2 linked regions of the Acaryochloris sp. CCMEE 5410 genome follow. The protein of the gene in region 1 interacts with the protein of each later gene in a pairwise test. Links are inferred from orthologs where the notes say so. Each region holds a gene or a part of one and is shown in the gene's direction. Other genes may lie near its edges.

What was found.
Region 2: the proteins of dnaB (region 1) and dnaA interact in binary tests that used the Escherichia coli proteins (3 or more experiments, as listed by UniProt). The link is inferred for Acaryochloris sp. CCMEE 5410 from one-to-one orthologs.

What each region holds. Positions count from the first base shown.
Region 1 is NZ_AFEJ02000001.1:948,118-956,098, reverse strand. What follows is about bases 2,683-5,602. They hold dnaB (replicative DNA helicase), read left to right. Parts: upstream 2,683-3,421; coding sequence 3,422-4,783; downstream 4,784-5,602. Other genes in these bases: ON05_RS04175 (DUF4079 domain-containing protein), read right to left, coding at 5,380-5,602; ON05_RS04180 (DoxX family protein), read right to left, coding at 4,851-5,324; rplI (50S ribosomal protein L9), read left to right, coding at 2,893-3,351. Outside these bases: ON05_RS04205 (hypothetical protein), read right to left, coding at 1,411-2,148; more of ON05_RS04175, read right to left, coding at 5,603-5,847; ON05_RS04170 (HAD family phosphatase), read left to right, coding at 5,936-6,646; ON05_RS04165 (glutathione S-transferase family protein), read right to left, coding at 6,694-7,392; ON05_RS04160 (macro domain-containing protein), read right to left, coding at 7,467-7,979. UniProt on the Escherichia coli protein: The main replicative DNA helicase, it participates in initiation and elongation during chromosome replication. Travels ahead of the DNA replisome, separating dsDNA into templates for DNA synthesis.
Region 2 is NZ_AFEJ02000001.1:3,799,091-3,807,113, reverse strand. The notes cover bases 3,383-6,344. They hold dnaA (chromosomal replication initiator protein DnaA), read left to right. Parts: upstream 3,383-4,160; coding sequence 4,161-5,528; downstream 5,529-6,344. Other genes in these bases: dnaN (DNA polymerase III subunit beta), read left to right, coding at 6,156-6,344; rpmH (50S ribosomal protein L34), read right to left, coding at 3,871-4,008; rnpA (ribonuclease P protein component), read right to left, coding at 3,449-3,808; ON05_RS17560 (PH domain-containing protein), read right to left, coding at 3,383-3,459. Outside these bases: lipoyl(octanoyl) transferase LipB, read left to right, coding at 1-10; ON05_RS17580 (molybdenum cofactor biosynthesis protein MoaE), read left to right, coding at 60-524; ON05_RS17575 (DUF177 domain-containing protein), read right to left, coding at 521-1,024; ON05_RS17570 (R3H domain-containing nucleic acid-binding protein), read right to left, coding at 1,064-1,588; membrane protein insertase YidC, read right to left, coding at 1,594-2,808; more of ON05_RS17560, read right to left, coding at 3,058-3,382; more of dnaN, read left to right, coding at 6,345-7,274; ON05_RS17535 (hypothetical protein), read left to right, coding at 7,492-7,695; ON05_RS17530 (glycosyl hydrolase family 28-related protein), read right to left, coding at 7,779-8,023. UniProt on the Escherichia coli protein: Plays an essential in the initiation and regulation of chromosomal replication. Binds in an ATP-dependent fashion to the origin of replication (oriC) to initiate formation of the DNA replication initiation complex once per cell cycle.

The sequences.
Region 1 (7,981 bases):
TGAAGGGGCTTGACTTCCAAGCGTTGAGCCACCAATTTGAAGCATGGATGCTCTCGAAAGCCCAGACTCACTCTCCCGATAATTATGCAGCCTCCATTGATGGCAAACGGATTCGTCAGGGGCTGACAGATGCCAAGGGGAAGCAGCGTTTTGTAGGGTTGGTGAGTTTATTTGCGGTGGAAGCAGGCATCACCCTCAAGCTCGAAGCCCTCACTCAGGAGGATAATAGCGAAATCAAAGTCGTGCAGGCACTGTTGGAAACCCTTCAACTCGATGGCTTGCTGATTACCATGGATGCCTTACACGCCCAAAAAAACACTTGAGAAGATTGTGGCCTCGGGTAATGACTATCTCGTGGCGGTCAAATCCAACCAGGGAAGACTTTACGACCACCTCCAGACTTACTTTGAGTGTCTTAAACCCATGGCTGAGCACATCCACTCCGCCCAAAGTAGAGGACGAGATGAACATCGGTGTATACAGGTTTATGAGCCTGTCGGCATAGCCCTACAAGAATGGACAGCAATTCGCTCTGTACTTTGTGTCCAACGATGGGGTACTCGCAAAGGAAAGGAGTATCACAATACCGCCTATTACATCAGTTCAGCTGCCACCTCACCCCAGCATTGGCAATCTCTGGTCCGAGAACATTGGGGCATTGAAAATCGGTTGCATTGGCCGAAGGATGTTGTTTTTGGCGAAGATGATTATCGACTCGAAGATGAACAAGCACTGCTCAATTGGTCAGTGCTTAGAACTATTGGGATTAATATCCTGCGGCTAAACGACTATCAATCCCTCAAAACCGCGATGACTAAGCTGGCTAATCGGGTCGATATTATTTTTTCGCTGCTAACTTAAAACAGCCCTGGGCTGCTGCCACTGAAATTGGGGGCATACTTTGGAGTTTATTGCACCTAAGTTCGAAACTATCGTTAACCCTTGATTATGCATTCGTGGACGCGTTTCGAAGATGCTCTTAACCCAGATTGGGATGGCATGTCATCATGCCACCGCTGAATGTGAGTATGGCTAAAGACAAACCCCGGCAAATACCGCCTGCCGGGGTTCAATGCATTAGAGCCATTAACTTGTGACTAGTTTATGTCCGATTAAAGCTCAATCAGCTTAATACAAGGGTGTTTTGCCATTAAACTACCCGCTCAAGATTTGGGGAGCGGGACGAGAGTTGAACTCGTATATCCCATGTGTTGTTGAGCTTTGGTTGATTCACAAGAGTGGATTTTAGATTAAGACTAGAGCAATAAACTGAGTTTAATTTTTTAGCCTTAATGTATCAAAAGCTGCTTTACCCATTAGCATACTCTCGCTTAAGGATGCGAGAGGGAGGATTTGAACCATCCAATCACTTTTTTTGATACTGAATCTAAATCTATGCTCTTGTTCAATCTAACGCTGCCCAAATAAATAGTCAAAAATGTTATTCGATATAGTTCTTCGGGTTATTTCGATGCTATTGGCTTCCTCTCTAGCTTTGATAACAGCTTTTTGAAGTGCATCCAGTCGAAGTCGCATTTCATCTAGTTCTGACTGTGGTAAAGCACCAGAGAACTTAACCAAAGCCCAAGTCCCTTCAACTACATCGTTGGTGACCTCTTTGACTTGGGCTGGGTGATGTTCGGTTGCCTCAGCAGCGATCACAAATTCTTGTACCTTCTTGGTCTTAGTGGTTTCGCGAGGGCGAGTGACATAAAACCCTCGGTTAGAGTCATATTCCCAGTCTTCATCAATGGGCAAGATCGGGATATGGCTGATAAATGTCCTGATATCAGTCAACTGTTTGTCTAGGAACATCAAGTATGTAACGGGGACATCAGGCGCAATCACTGTACCGTCATCCAAGGTGATGTTGGCCCTTGCTGAGGTATTGGCTTCATCTTGGGTTAAAGCACTGTCAAATAAATCTTGGCAGGCCCTTGAAAAGGCTTCTAGCGAGTCTCCCGCCTTATATGTGACCTTTTGAGACTCGGGGGGATAGACGTGGCCTTCTTCATCCTTCGGTGAGTAGGTCCGTGACAAACCTTGAAATAGCTCAGGTTTTTGAATCTGTTTGTAGATCTTTGTCTTTTCGTCTGCAGCTCTTTTTTTCACGGACTGCATGACAGCGATAAGCTGATTAAGCTTCATAAAACCACCTCTCGATTGCCAAAATTAAAAATGTATTGATTAGATCTGTATGAAAAGATTGACAGCACTGTTTATGACTGAGGAGATGCCATTGGTAGCCAGAGCTAACCTGCCCGCCTTAATCGCCTTCATCCAAGCCAGGTTGTAGACTTCACCAGCCTTTGAGTATTCTTTGGTAAGGAATTATGCCATTAGGGTGTGGAGTGTACTCGGTAACAAGACGATTCTAAATATCGCCATGCTAGCTTTGTTATCAATAGATGTCAGAAAATTAAAGAGATGGAAATTATCTCTCATTAGAGCAGCGTCCTGCATTGTGATGATTCTCACCTCAACGCACGAGATTGAAACGTTCTAGAGAAATGCTGCCAATTTTCTAGTTAAAGCCCATGACCGGGATTGAACCGGTGACCTCACCCTTACCAAGGGTGTGCTCTACCACTGAGCCACATGGGCAAATCGAAGACAATGGGCCGGGCTGGATTTGAACCAGCGTAGGCGTAGCCAGCGGATTTACAGTCCGCCCCCATTAACCACTCGGGCACCGACCCCTACTTTGTCAACAGTTTTGGATTCTAGCACATCTACATTGCACCTACGCAACCATTTTTAAAATCACCTGATTATCGAACCCTACCTATCAGGGGTTCTTAGGCACTCGAAAATTGACATTGCCAAAGCACCTCTAAGTTAGGTATGATCAAGTGCTTTCACTGAAATTTATGTATCGACGCACTTAGGGCTATGGGAAAACGCGTTCAGCTCGTTTTAAATGAAGATGTTAGAAAACTGGGTTATTCAGGAGACCTAGTTGAAGTTGCGCCTGGATATGCCCGCAACTATTTAATTCCGAAAGGAATCGCTTACCGAGCTACTCCTGGTGTGCTCAAGCAGATTGAGCATCGCAAAGCCGAAGAACTCAAGCGTCTAGAAGGCATTAAGGACGAGGCCGCAAAACAAAAGGTCGCCCTTCAAACTATTGGCACCTTCCGCATTGAACAAAAGGCCGGCGAAGAAGATATGCTGTTCGGTCGGGTAACCTCTCCTGACGTTGCCGAACTTATCGCCAATATCAGCGGTTTCGAAATCGACAAACGGGGCATTGATATCCCTGATATCCGCAAGCTGGGAACCTACTCCGTTGATATTAAGCTCCACCCAGAAGTCATTGCTACCGTCAAAGTGGAAGTTGTTCCTGAATAAATGCTAGGGTGCTGGCACCTCCCGAGTAAGATTATCCTCTAACTAAAGGGATTTACCTGTTGGCATACCTATGGTTTACGAGCTAGATTTCCAACCCGCTAGCGATCGCTTACCCCCTCAGAATGTTGAAGCCGAGGAATCCATTCTGGGGGGTATTCTGCTGGACCCAGAAGCAATTGGCCGAGTTGCAGATTTGCTTCGGCCTGAGACCTTTTATCTCAGCGCTCATCAAGAAATTTACCGCGCCGCACTGAATCTGCATGGTCAAGGCAGTCCCACTGACTTGATGTGTGTCACCGCTTGGCTACAGGATCATGAACTCCTCGATAAAGTCGGTGGGCAAGGTAAGCTAGCCCAGCTAGTGGACCGTACGGTCAGTGCTATTAATATCGATCAATATGCCGCTCTGATTAAAGACAAGTTTCTGCGGCGACAATTGATCAAAGGGGCGACGGAGGTCATGCAATTGGCCTACGACACCTCCAAGACCTTAGAAACGGTCCTGGACGAAGCAGAACAGCAAATTTTTAACGTCACGCAAGATCGGGTGCGGCAAGGCCTAGTCGCCACAGAAGATATTTTGGCGAGTACCTTCGCTGATTTAGAACAGCGATCTTTAGGGCAGGTTTTACCCGGTTTATCCTGCAACTTCTACGATTTGGATGCCATGACCCAGGGCTTCCAGCGGTCGGATTTAATTATTGTGGCCGGTCGTCCTGCCATGGGTAAGACAGCGTTAGCCCTACAAATTGCCCGACAAATTTGTGAAATTCATAATCTGGGCGTTGCCATCTTCAGTTTAGAGATGTCCAAAGAGCAGCTCGTCCAGCGGATGCTAGCCGGAGAAGCGGGCATCGACAGTAATTACCTGCGGGCCGGACGCATCAATCAGACCCAGTGGGAACCCCTAAGCCGAGCGATTGGTAAACTCTCTCAGCTCTCAATTTATATTGACGATGCCCCGAACCCCAGCATTACCGAACTGCGGTCGAATGCGCGGCGGCTGCAGTCAGAACATCCTGAAGGCTTAGGTATGATTCTTTTAGATTATCTCCAGCTGATGGGTGGAGGTGATGCCTCAGATGGCCGGGTGCAAGAAATTTCTAAGATTACTCGGGCACTGAAAGGACTGGCTCGGGAACTAAATGTGCCCGTGGTTGCTCTCTCTCAGTTGAGCCGGGGTGTGGAGTCTCGGACTAATAAGCGACCGTTAATGTCGGATCTGCGGGAATCAGGTTCTATTGAGCAGGATGCGGATTTGATTATGCTGCTCTATCGGGATGACTACTATGATCCTGATAGCCCTGAGCGAGGTATCTGCGAACTGAATATTGCCAAGCACCGGAATGGCCCGGTAGGGACAGTCAAACTGTTGTTTGAGCCGAAACTGACCCGCTTCTTCAATTTGGCTAAACCCGAAGGTATGGGTTAATGCGGTAAAAAGCCCCCAGTAGTCGATAACTGAGGGCTTTTTGAATCTTTACTGGGTAGAGTTGGGACTACTCTTTAGAGCCGCCTAGTTGATTGCTAATCAAAGCATCGAGAGAATATTGACCGCCACCATTGACCAGGAAAAAGAGAAAGGAACAGGCATAGAGGGTGGCAGTTTCAAAGGATCCAATTTGGAGGCCATCAACTTTGATGTGAAAGTAAATCGCCATCACCATGGTGAAGACCAAAGACAAAGCTGCGGGGCGACTCAATAGACCTAAAATCAGCAGGATGGACCCGATAATTTCGGCATAGGCAGAACAGTAGGTGAGAAATACAGGGAAAGGCAGGCCCATGCCATTGGCAACCACGTTGGTGGCAAACCCCTCCACATCGCCTAGTTTATCCACACCATTGTGAATCATGAAAAAGCTGACGACGACCCGCAAAATCGTCAAGGCTACTTGGAACCAAACGGTTGTGTCCGAGGTGGACTGGAATAAAAGCGTGAGCCAACGATTAGAACTTGCTGTAGAGGTCATATCTATGGTGGATAGGTGAACTTATGTTAACAATATTACGTTGCGGTAAGGGTTTCTAGCCCTGTTCGATAATCCGTTGCACAATCTGCATGCCGGTAACCGCTTCCCAACCGAAGAGGCCCAAAATCAATACACTCAGCCATAAATGGACGTCACGAGCGGTTTGATTGCCTCGCTGCATCAGAGGCGTGAGACTTGCCAAGATGGCTACAAGCCCAGTCATTCCCAGCCCTGCCAATAGGTGGGCTCCTACAAACAGCTTGCCGTTATTGACATAGGTAACCCCCATTCCGCCAATGGAGCCGAGGACCATAATTGATAACAGGATTGCCCCAATTTGATGATGCTTGACATTGAAGCGCTGTTTAATCAGAGATTTGCGCAGATCTTTGTCGGGGGTGGTGCGGGTGGTGCGAACCTTCAGCCCTAAGGTCATGGCATAGATACAGATACCAAACAGTGTCCACATCAGGACTGGATGGATAAAGGTATAGATCCAGTACAAGAGTTTTGACAAAGTCATAGGGCAGGGGGCAGGCAGAATGCTTAAATAAACTTTATAAAAGTTAGCATGTTTTCTACGGTGTGTTCAGTTTTGGATCCTTTGCTCGATGAATGAACAAGCGTCTGTTTCTACTCAAAATCAAGCCGTTGCAAATTCTGCATTGCCCTTGCAAGCTCTGATCTTCGATATGGATGGGGTTCTTTGCGATACGATGCCCTACCATCTGGATGCTTGGCTGCAGTATAGTGCGACGATTCCAGAATTAGCCGTGGCTAGCCGAGACCGTTTAGAGCAAATGGGAGGCAAACGGAATGAAGATCTATTGCCGGAATTACTAGGACGCCCGGTTGCCGCCGCTGATATCCAGCGTTGGGGGGCTGAGAAGGAAGCCGTTTATCGCTCTCTGATTAAGGATGAGATTCAGTGGATGCCAGGATTAATTCCATTCTTGCAACAGGCTCAGAATTCAGGTTTAAAGTTAGGCTTGGGAACTTCGGCTTGTCGGGAAAATGTGGATTTGTTGATGACTCAAGACCAGCTTGGAGACTTCTTTGCGGCCCAGGTGATTGAAACGGATGTAGAACGCGGTAAACCCGATCCACAGTGCTATCTTTTGGTGGCAGAACGATTGGGGGTTTCACCGGATCAATGTTTGGTATTTGAAGATGCGATCGCAGGTACGCAAGCAGCACGAAATGCGGGAATGCGATGCTGGGGTGTCCTCACCACCCACTCTGAAGTGGAACTGAAACAGGCGGGAGCTGAATACTGTATCCATGACTTTACGGATCCAGCTCTTAAATCACTAATAAATTAGGTGAGCCACCACTGAGGGATTCATGGCCAGTGCCGATTAGTGCGATTTCATCGCTGCCCCATGGTCTTGATAAATGCCGGTCGTTTTGAGAGGCGATTGAGATAGGTCTCGACTGCTGGATAGTCGCTAAAATCTAGAGATAGCCCGAGTTTGGCATAGTACAAGTATGAACCTACCGCTACATCTGCGGCACTGAGTTCAGAGCCAAGGATAAAGGGCTGTTGTTCAACGATGTCATTTAAAGGTGCCAGTAATCTGGGCATTTCCCGTTCTCGTCGATCTTCGCGAAAGAGTCCTGGTCCTAAGGTGGCATTGGCGAAGATCACCCACTGGTTTAAGAGGGCTCTTTCTTCGATAGATTGAGGCTCTTTTCCGTATTTGTCAGTTAAATACAGGAGAATGGCACCAGACTCCCATAATTTAAAAGTTCCATCTACCATTGCTGGAACTTTTCCCATAGGATTGATGGCTAAAAATTCAGGTTGCCGCTGTTCCTGGCCCCGGATATCTAGAGAAATATACTGATAGGAGACGGCTAGTTCTTCGAGATACCATTGGACTAATGGAGATCTGGTTCGAGGCCCCCCATAAAGCAATAAATCAGCCTGTTTTTGGGTAGACCCCGAAGGGATTAATGAAGCGTTTTGTGCTATCGCTGGTGCGGGATTTTGTCCGGTAGCTTGACTTATGCTGATAAGGCCAAGAGTCAGGAAAATTATCTTTTTGACAGGCAATAGTTGTGTCATATTCTTAATGCTTAAGAAGCACTCAAGTATCTTATCCCTTGCAGCGCTTCCGATGGAACTAAAGGTTGTCAAGTTTAAGAAGGATGTAGCCACTTTCGGTAAGCCATGACCATCTCCTGGGCAGCAAGCTTGGGTTTAACACAACCGATGCCTGTTCCCAGACCTGGACAGAAGAGTTTCGAAATCTGTGGATATTGTGAAGCCAAATTCAAGATGGCCATCATTGAATAAAAACAATTTTTCGATGGGATTGCTTCTGGCGTCACCATGGTTGGTGCAGCAATCATATACGGTATGCGAGGATGATCCGTTTGTATGATTTCAGCACAACCAATGGGTAAATATCCTTCTGATCTTTTATCGATAGCCTTTTGCAGTGTTGTCTGTATTTTTAATCCGAAGAACTTGATATATAAATGATCAATTCCGCCATCCATATATCCGTAACTATTGGCTGGGGAAACAATCGTATCCTCCGCGATCGAGAGGATATCTCCTGGGTGAATAAATACCCCCTCAACATTGGCAAATGAGGTTTGCCAAGCTTTGACTACAGCTGGATTCTGATCAACAAGATGGAGTTCCATGA
Region 2 (8,023 bases), 2.9 Mb from region 1 along the record:
CCTTGATTAAGTCATTACGATAATCCGTCATGATAGAGAAGCAGTGCCCTTCTCCCGCCATGACTTCCTCTGTTGCTTCTACAGACGATCACTTTCTGATTACCTTTGCTCCACTGAACGTAGAGGAGCTATATCATCAAGCCGATCATCCCCATAACGGCGCTGTGGTCGTCATGAGTGGCACTGTTCGTGACCAAACGGACGGTAAAGCAGTGCTCTCCCTCGAATATCAAGCCTACGAACCCATGGCCCTAAAAGTCTTCCAGGGCATTGCTCAAGACATTCGTCAACGCTGGCCCGACGTTAACCAAATTGCCATCCATCACCGCACCGGCCACCTCAAAATTAGCGAGATTAGTGTTCTCGTCGCCGTGGGCTGTCCCCACCGAGCCGAAGCCTTTGCCGCCTGTCAATACGCCATCGACACCCTCAAGCACAATGCCCCGATCTGGAAGAAAGAACACTGGGCCGACGGTTCTAGTAGCTGGGTCAATATTGGGGACTGTGAACAGGAAAACGCTTAGTTTCCCTGCATTTGTTCTTTTAAAGACTCCAATGCAGCCCAACGTCGATCAACGGGTTGCTCAATCTTCTCTGCCTCTTTCAATAAGCCTTCACAGTTTTGATCGCAAAGCTGGCGATGGGGCAATTGCAAACTCAATTGCTGATACAGCCAATCTTCAGGACTAAAGTACCCTCGGGGAGATAATGTTTCTACCGGGTCATCAAGGGTGACTTCAATTTCCAATCCAGGCTCATCTGCCGGGACATCTGCCGATAACCAAATCATCTCTGAGGCATCTACTGTCAGCCGATGATTATATTGCTGCAAACAGCGATCGCAATTCAGAGTCACAATCGTTTTTGCTTGGCTGCTCACCTGAAGATAATTACCCTGGTGCATCAGGGTAACTTGCCCTTGCACTGTCGTTAGGGAAGAAAGTTCAGTTAAAAACTCATCAACATCCAAAACCAGGGTCTGCTTAGGCGCATTTTCAATGTCTGGGATGTAAACCTTGTCCATCGCGGGGCACCTTTCTCCATCCCTTGTCTACTTAATCGTCTAATCGTCCTGAGCATCCTCATGCGCTGCCAGCATCACCACCAAACGGCGATCGGGTTCTTGACCACGGCTGACCGTCTCTAAATCCGACTCATCAAACAAAATCGTATGGACTAACCGCCGTTCCGCTGAATTAATCGGAGGCATCACATATTCTTGCCCGGTTTCTCGAACCGATTGAGCCGCTTTATCTGCGAGCTGCGTCAACTCTTCATAGCGGTTGACGCGAACATCAGACATCTCAATCGTATAGGCCGTTCGGGCTTCTTTATCCTTGCCCAAATTCAAAGTTGAATTAATCAAATATTGAATCGCATCCAGCATGCGGCCATTGTTGCCAATGAGTAAGTCAACTTGCTCTGGGGACAAGCCACTATCATCAATGGTCAACCAGAACCCACCAAAATCTCTAAACTTAGTTTGGGCAATATCCGGCTTATCGATACTGACCGGAGTCTCCACTCCCAAATGGCCTAACAAATTGGACAACCATTCTTGTCCCCGTTGAACATTCGACTCACTCATGGGCGTCAACTCGATGCTTTCTTTTTAGAGTATTCAGGTTCAAAGGGTAGCGCACCCCGCTCACCATCTTCAGCCACCACTTTTGATGCCCGTTCTTCTTTGGCTTTCTTACGCTCTTGTTCATCCACAATTTTTTGTAGATTCTCAGGTAGAGGCTCCTTCGACAAGAAATAGCTTTGAACCGTTTGGAAGATGTTGGCTAGCAGCATATACAACAGCACCCCCGCAGGCAAAGGGAAGAATAAAAACATGCCGGAAAACATCACCGGCATATACTTATTCATTGCTTGCTGCTGCGACCCAGAGTCACCACCGCTTTGTCCTGACAGTAACTGGTTGACGTATAAAGATACGCCAAACCCAATCACCATAAACAAAATATCCCAATGGATGGCATCCGAGTTGAACTGAGCGCCATCATCTGTCGTGGTAAAGATTTCACCCTCAACAGCACCCACACGACCTAAGGCTTTAATAAATAAGAACCCTTTTTCAGCGGCAATTCCAGTCAACGTCCCTTGAATCGTGACATCACCGGGTTGAAGGGCAACAATATGACCGTTGTCATCAATGCTGACCCGATCTTCACCCTTCATCACCTTCCAAGTAGGAACGATATCGTTAGCTTCAGACTCAGGAATAATATCTTGGAGCGGTTTCCCACCAATCGTTTGAAACTGGAAGTCAGTAGATTGACCCACCCCTAACTCTTTACCAGAAGGCACAATACCCACTACAGGGTAGTGGGTTTTCTCCGCCACAAAAATATTCTGTGATTTAGTCGTAAATGGCTCAGGCTGAACTTCCGCAATCTTATCCTGGGGCAGAATTTTTAAGTTCACCGAATAGTTAACGTTGGCGAAGGGCGATCCTCTCAACGTTGCAAACAACGCAAATAGAATCGGCATTTGGATTAACAGCGGAAAACATCCGGCAAGAGGATTACCAAACTCTTTAAATAGCTTGGTTTGCTCCTCTTGCAGCTTCGCTGGATCATCTTTGTAGCGCTCTTGCAGCTCCTTTTGGCGCTTTTGCATCACCGGCTGTGAGACTTTCATTCGCCGCATATTGCGAATTTGGCCTGCACTCACCGGATACAAAACAGAGCGAATCACCAGCGTTAGGGCAACGATGGCCAATCCATAACTAGGTACGATCCCGTAGAAAAAATCCAGGATCGGCAACATAATGTTGTCCGAGATAAATCCAATAAAGTTCATTCGTGTATAGCCGACCTAAGTGCGGAAATTAGCAAAATACTGAGTTGACTGAGCTTTTCACTGTGTCCAGGAAATATAAAAGCTTCTAGCCTTTACAAGCATGATTTTACTGGTAATACATACTGTGGGCAAATAGCCAGCCAATCCCAATACTATTTTAAGATTGAGCACAAACTGAGACAATCTTTTCCATCATACTCATCTGAGCAACAAATGTTGAAATCTGAGCGGATCGCCCAACCCAAATTTTTAAGATGCAGACCCACTCGCAACGGTGGATTTTGCCTGAGATTTTGCTTCCACTCTCTCTTCTATATAGGCAGCAATTTCCCTAAATTTCGGCAAAGATTTCAATTCAATCCGACTGCCATCTTTTAAAATAATCAGCATATCTCCCCAAAAGCCTAATCCTCTGGGAATCACAGATACTTCAGAAATTTCAGAATAGACCAAGTCAGTCCGGCTACGTCCAAACCAGCCCCCATTCACTGTTACACGTCGGCTGGTAATCCGAAACCGTAGCCAAATGGCTCTGACCAATGCACCAATCGTCAGAGGAATAAAAAATATAGTTAAAGCTAAGAAAGAATTTAAGATTAAATCACCAATATGAGGTCCTCCTTCAAAGTAGACCTCCTCCTTAATACCCATTTAGAATCTCCGCGTCTGCAAATAACTTCCTTAATTGTTGCAGAAATTGAAAGTAATCGCACTGAACGGCAGCTGTCCGAACAACGATCACGACATCCCAACCTGGCTGTAATTCAGGCAGAAGCTGGCGACATGCCGCTCTTAACTGCCGCTTAATTCGATTACGAACGACGGCTCGCTTGCTTACTTTTTGGCTAATCGAAAAACCAATTCGTATTGGTTTTTTTTGTGAATTTACACCCGATCGATAGGTTCTTAGTACCAAATATTTTGTGCTTTGGCGTTTACCTTTACGGTACACAACACTAAATTCTCGGTTTTTTTTGAGTCGATGGGAGGTTGCTAACATTTAGCCTGCGTTATGCCCATGGATTCAAAACGTTCAGCAGCCTTCGGCTCACTCACTCTTCGCTATACGGATAAACGCTTACGACCTTTACGTCGGCGAGAGCTAATCACATTTTGGCCACTCTGAGAACGCATCCGGGCTCTAAATCCAGACGTTCTTTTGCGCTTGCGGCAGGTTCCGCCCAAGGTTCGTTTAGTCATAATTTATTCAGTCAAAAGATTTCACAAGGTCAAGGCATTTAGGTCGAGCGTTTGACCCAGAACCCATAGTTTACAATCTTATCACCCACTCTTGCCAGACCGGATGAAACCCCTTACGCTCAATGTTGCTCAGCTTGCTGTCGAGGTAATCCATGGAAACTTCTCTTGAAACTCTTTGGAGCCAAGTTTTAGAGCGCTTGCAGCTTCAGCTCAGCCGCCCCACTTTCGAAACTTGGATTAAAACCGCCAATGCTGAACAGCTAGATGAGAATCGCCTGGTGATTCGCACGCCTAATCCGTTTGCCCGGAATTGGTTGCAGAAATACTATGTCAAAACCATTCGAGATGTCGTCCATGAGATTTTGGGACATCCCGTCGAAATTCAAATTGAAATTGCCCAAGGGGATTCCAACGCTACGATTTCAGCTCCGGAGGTTGCCTCACCACCGCCCACCTCTAGCCCAGTGGAAAATACCAACACTAGCCAACGCCAACAAGCCAGCCTCAATCCTAAATATGTGTTTTCTCGCTATGTGGTCGGCCCCAATAATCGCATGGCCCATGCCGCTTGTTTAGCCGTTGCAGAATCTCCAGGGCGCGAATTTAATCCATTATTTCTCTGTGGCGGTGTTGGATTGGGAAAAACCCACCTAATGCAGGCCATCGGCCATTACCGACTAGAGATTTCGCCGAACTCACGTATTTTCTACATTTCTACGGAACAATTCACCAATGATCTCATTGCCGCCATTCGCAAGGATGGTATGCAAAAGTTTCGCGAACATTACCGAGCTGTAGATGTGATGTTGGTCGATGACATCCAATTTATTGAAGGCAAAGAATATACCCAAGAAGAATTTTTTCATACCTTCAATACCCTGCATGAGGCAGGCAAGCAGGTTGTACTCGCGTCTGACCGTCCACCCAGCCAAATTCCACGGCTACAGGAGCGTCTCTGTTCCCGCTTTTCCATGGGATTGATTGCAGATATTCAGCCCCCTGATTTAGAAACACGGATGGCCATTCTACAAAAGAAAGCAGAATACGAAAATATTCGCCTCCCTAGAGAAGTCATTGAATATATTGCGTCTAGCTATACCTCCAACATTCGAGAACTCGAAGGCGCTCTCATTCGAGCAGTGGCCTATATTTCCATTTCTGGACTGCCCATGAATGTGGAAAATATCGCTCCAGTACTCAATCCACCGACTGCCAAAATATCGGCTTCCCCCGAAAGCATCATTAACGCCGTCGCAGATACCTATGGCATCTCGATTGATGATCTCAAAGGCAATTCTCGACGCCGGGAAATTAGCATGGCCCGCCAAATTGGCATGTATCTTATGCGTCAGCATACTGACCTCAGCCTGCCAAAAATTGGCGAGGAATTCGGTGGCAAAGACCACACCACGGTTATGTATAGCTGTGACAAAGTCTCAGACTTACAAAAGAAAAATCCTGAACTCGCCCAATCTCTACGACAGTTAGGTGACCGGATTAAGCTGGCCAACCAACCCTAAGGGGAAGCCAGCTTGTTATTTATCTCTCCCGAATGGGAAGAGGGCGAAGTGCTGCAATCCAGTGATATTGAACTCTGGTAGTCATTGCTATACCAGAGGAACACTGTGGATATTGTGCAAAACCTGTGGATGATTAGGCGTTCCGAACGACGGGCTGCAAATTTTCTTTAGGAAAGACTATAATTCTTTGAAACCTTTGTTTGGCAATGATTACAGGCAATTATAAACACAATCTTAAATCTTTCATCAAGAATTTTAAACGTCCTATTTACCCCTGTGGAAAACCGCCATTTTTCTGTGGAAAACATGGGTGAAACTTTGTGGAAAACCAAGGGGTCTTGTGGAGAAAAAAATATTAATTCACAACCTGTGGAAAACCCCCCGATCTTTTCCACAGGTTTTCCACAGGTGAGCGATCGGCTAAAGCCTTGTTCTTAATGAGGTTTTCTACTTTTTCCACATTTTCCACAGCCCCTACTATTACTACTATTATTTTAAATTTAAAAAGAGGAGAATATAGATAGACCTGATTTTTGACCAGCATTTCTTGCAACTTTGAGGGACAGGGCAATGATGTTACGATGTTGCTCCCAGAGTTTAGAAAGTGTTGAAGTCCCTAGAAGCCTTATGAAGTTGGTCTGTCAGCAAAGTGATCTAAATTCCAAGCTGTCACTCCTTAGTCGAGTGGTCCCTTCGAATCCTACCCACCCGGTTCTGGCGAATGTTTTATTGACGGCTCAAGCCGAACGCCTCGGTTTGACTGTGTTTGATTTGAGTTTAGGAATTCAAGTTTGGATTGCTGCAGACGTCGAAGAAACTGGCGCTTTAACGTTGCCAGCCCGGTTTCTCAACGATATTGTCTCGCGTTTACCCAACTGCGATATCGAAGTCGAAACTGATGACACAGCTATAACGTTGACCTGCGATTCGGGCCACTACCAAATGCAGGGGTTAGTGGCGGAAGAATTTCCAGAACTGCCGAGTTTAGATGAAATACCTGCCCTAGATCTTCCCATAGACGTGTTTCTTGAGGGTTTGCAGGCCACTTTGTTCGCCGCGAGCACCGATGAAAGCAAACAAATTCTGACGGGGCTGCATCTGAATACTTCAGAGTCAGGGTTTGAATTTGCAACAACGGATGGGCATCGACTTGCGATCGCAAACTTTCCTGACCTCGTCACTCCAGAGCCCATGACCATGACCATACCTGCGAAAGCCTTACGAGAGCTAGAGCGGATGCTGGGAAGAGTCAATGCCGATGTAGCCCTACGATTTGATACCAATCAGGCCATTTTTGAACTGATTGGCGAACAAGGAACGGAGCGCCTGAGCTGTCGATTATTGGAAGGGCAATATCCAGCCTATCCTCAACTCGTACCGAAGCAGTTTGAGCGGCAAGTGACAGTGGAGCGGCAGCTGTTGCTCAGTAGTGTGGAACGGATTGCGGTATTAGCTGCCCGCAAAAATAATATTATTCGTTTAAAGATCGATAGTGCTAAACAGAATGTGGCTCTATCAGCAGAGGCGCCTGAGTTGGGTATGGGAGAGGAACGTTTGCCAGCTCAAATCTCAGGAGAAGATTTAGACATCGCCTTTAATGTGAAATATTTGAGTGATGGCTTAAAGGCACTGGATAGCCAAGAAGTACAACTGCAAATGAATTCGGCGACTATGCCAGCGGTTTTATCGCCTTTGTCGGGTCGTCAAATTACCTATTTGATCATGCCGATTCAAATTCGCAGTTAGCCTAGCCCATAAATTATGGGTATCTTAAGTAATATGGGGAACTATTTAAATTGACCCATGGTCTAAAGTATGAGTGAGTAGACTATTTATATTGCTGACGGATAAACTGAGTTAAGTTTGACGGATAGATTGAAATTTGAAGAGAAGATCTTCTAGAATTTGATCCTCCAATGCATATCAGTCCATCCTTCAGCCAACTGTCTAAAGGGTTATGAGAATGAAAGAAATCGTGATTTTGGTGTTATCCGTGAGCTTGGTGAGTGTCTTTGCCAGCACTGCTAACGCTATGCGTTCATTTCTCACTGTGACAGAAACGGCTGAGCCTGCTTTTGTCGATTCAGAAAACGATTGTGCGTTGACCCCCATCGTCGCTGACCAACCTCCTGAAGATGAAGAACATTGGCCAGGTTGCCGCGATTAATTTCAACAATTACTAATCTAAATTCCTGAATAAAAATATCCCCCCGGAACAGTTGGGTTCCGGGGGGATATTTTTATAGATGCTTACTGGGGATAGGCAATATAGGCATCAGCATTTTGAAAGGTATCAGTGGTTTGAGTTTTCCCCTTGCGGGTTTCCTTGGCAACAATAGAGAAGCCTTTACCGTAAATGCCTGCTACTGAAAAAGAAGAGTCTTCCGTGATAAATCGGGGATTATCGGCATTGGAGACACCACTGCCGACATGGGCTGCGCCAAACAATTCCGTTTTGCCGCCATTGATGGTTTTAATTGTGGTTCCTTCATCTT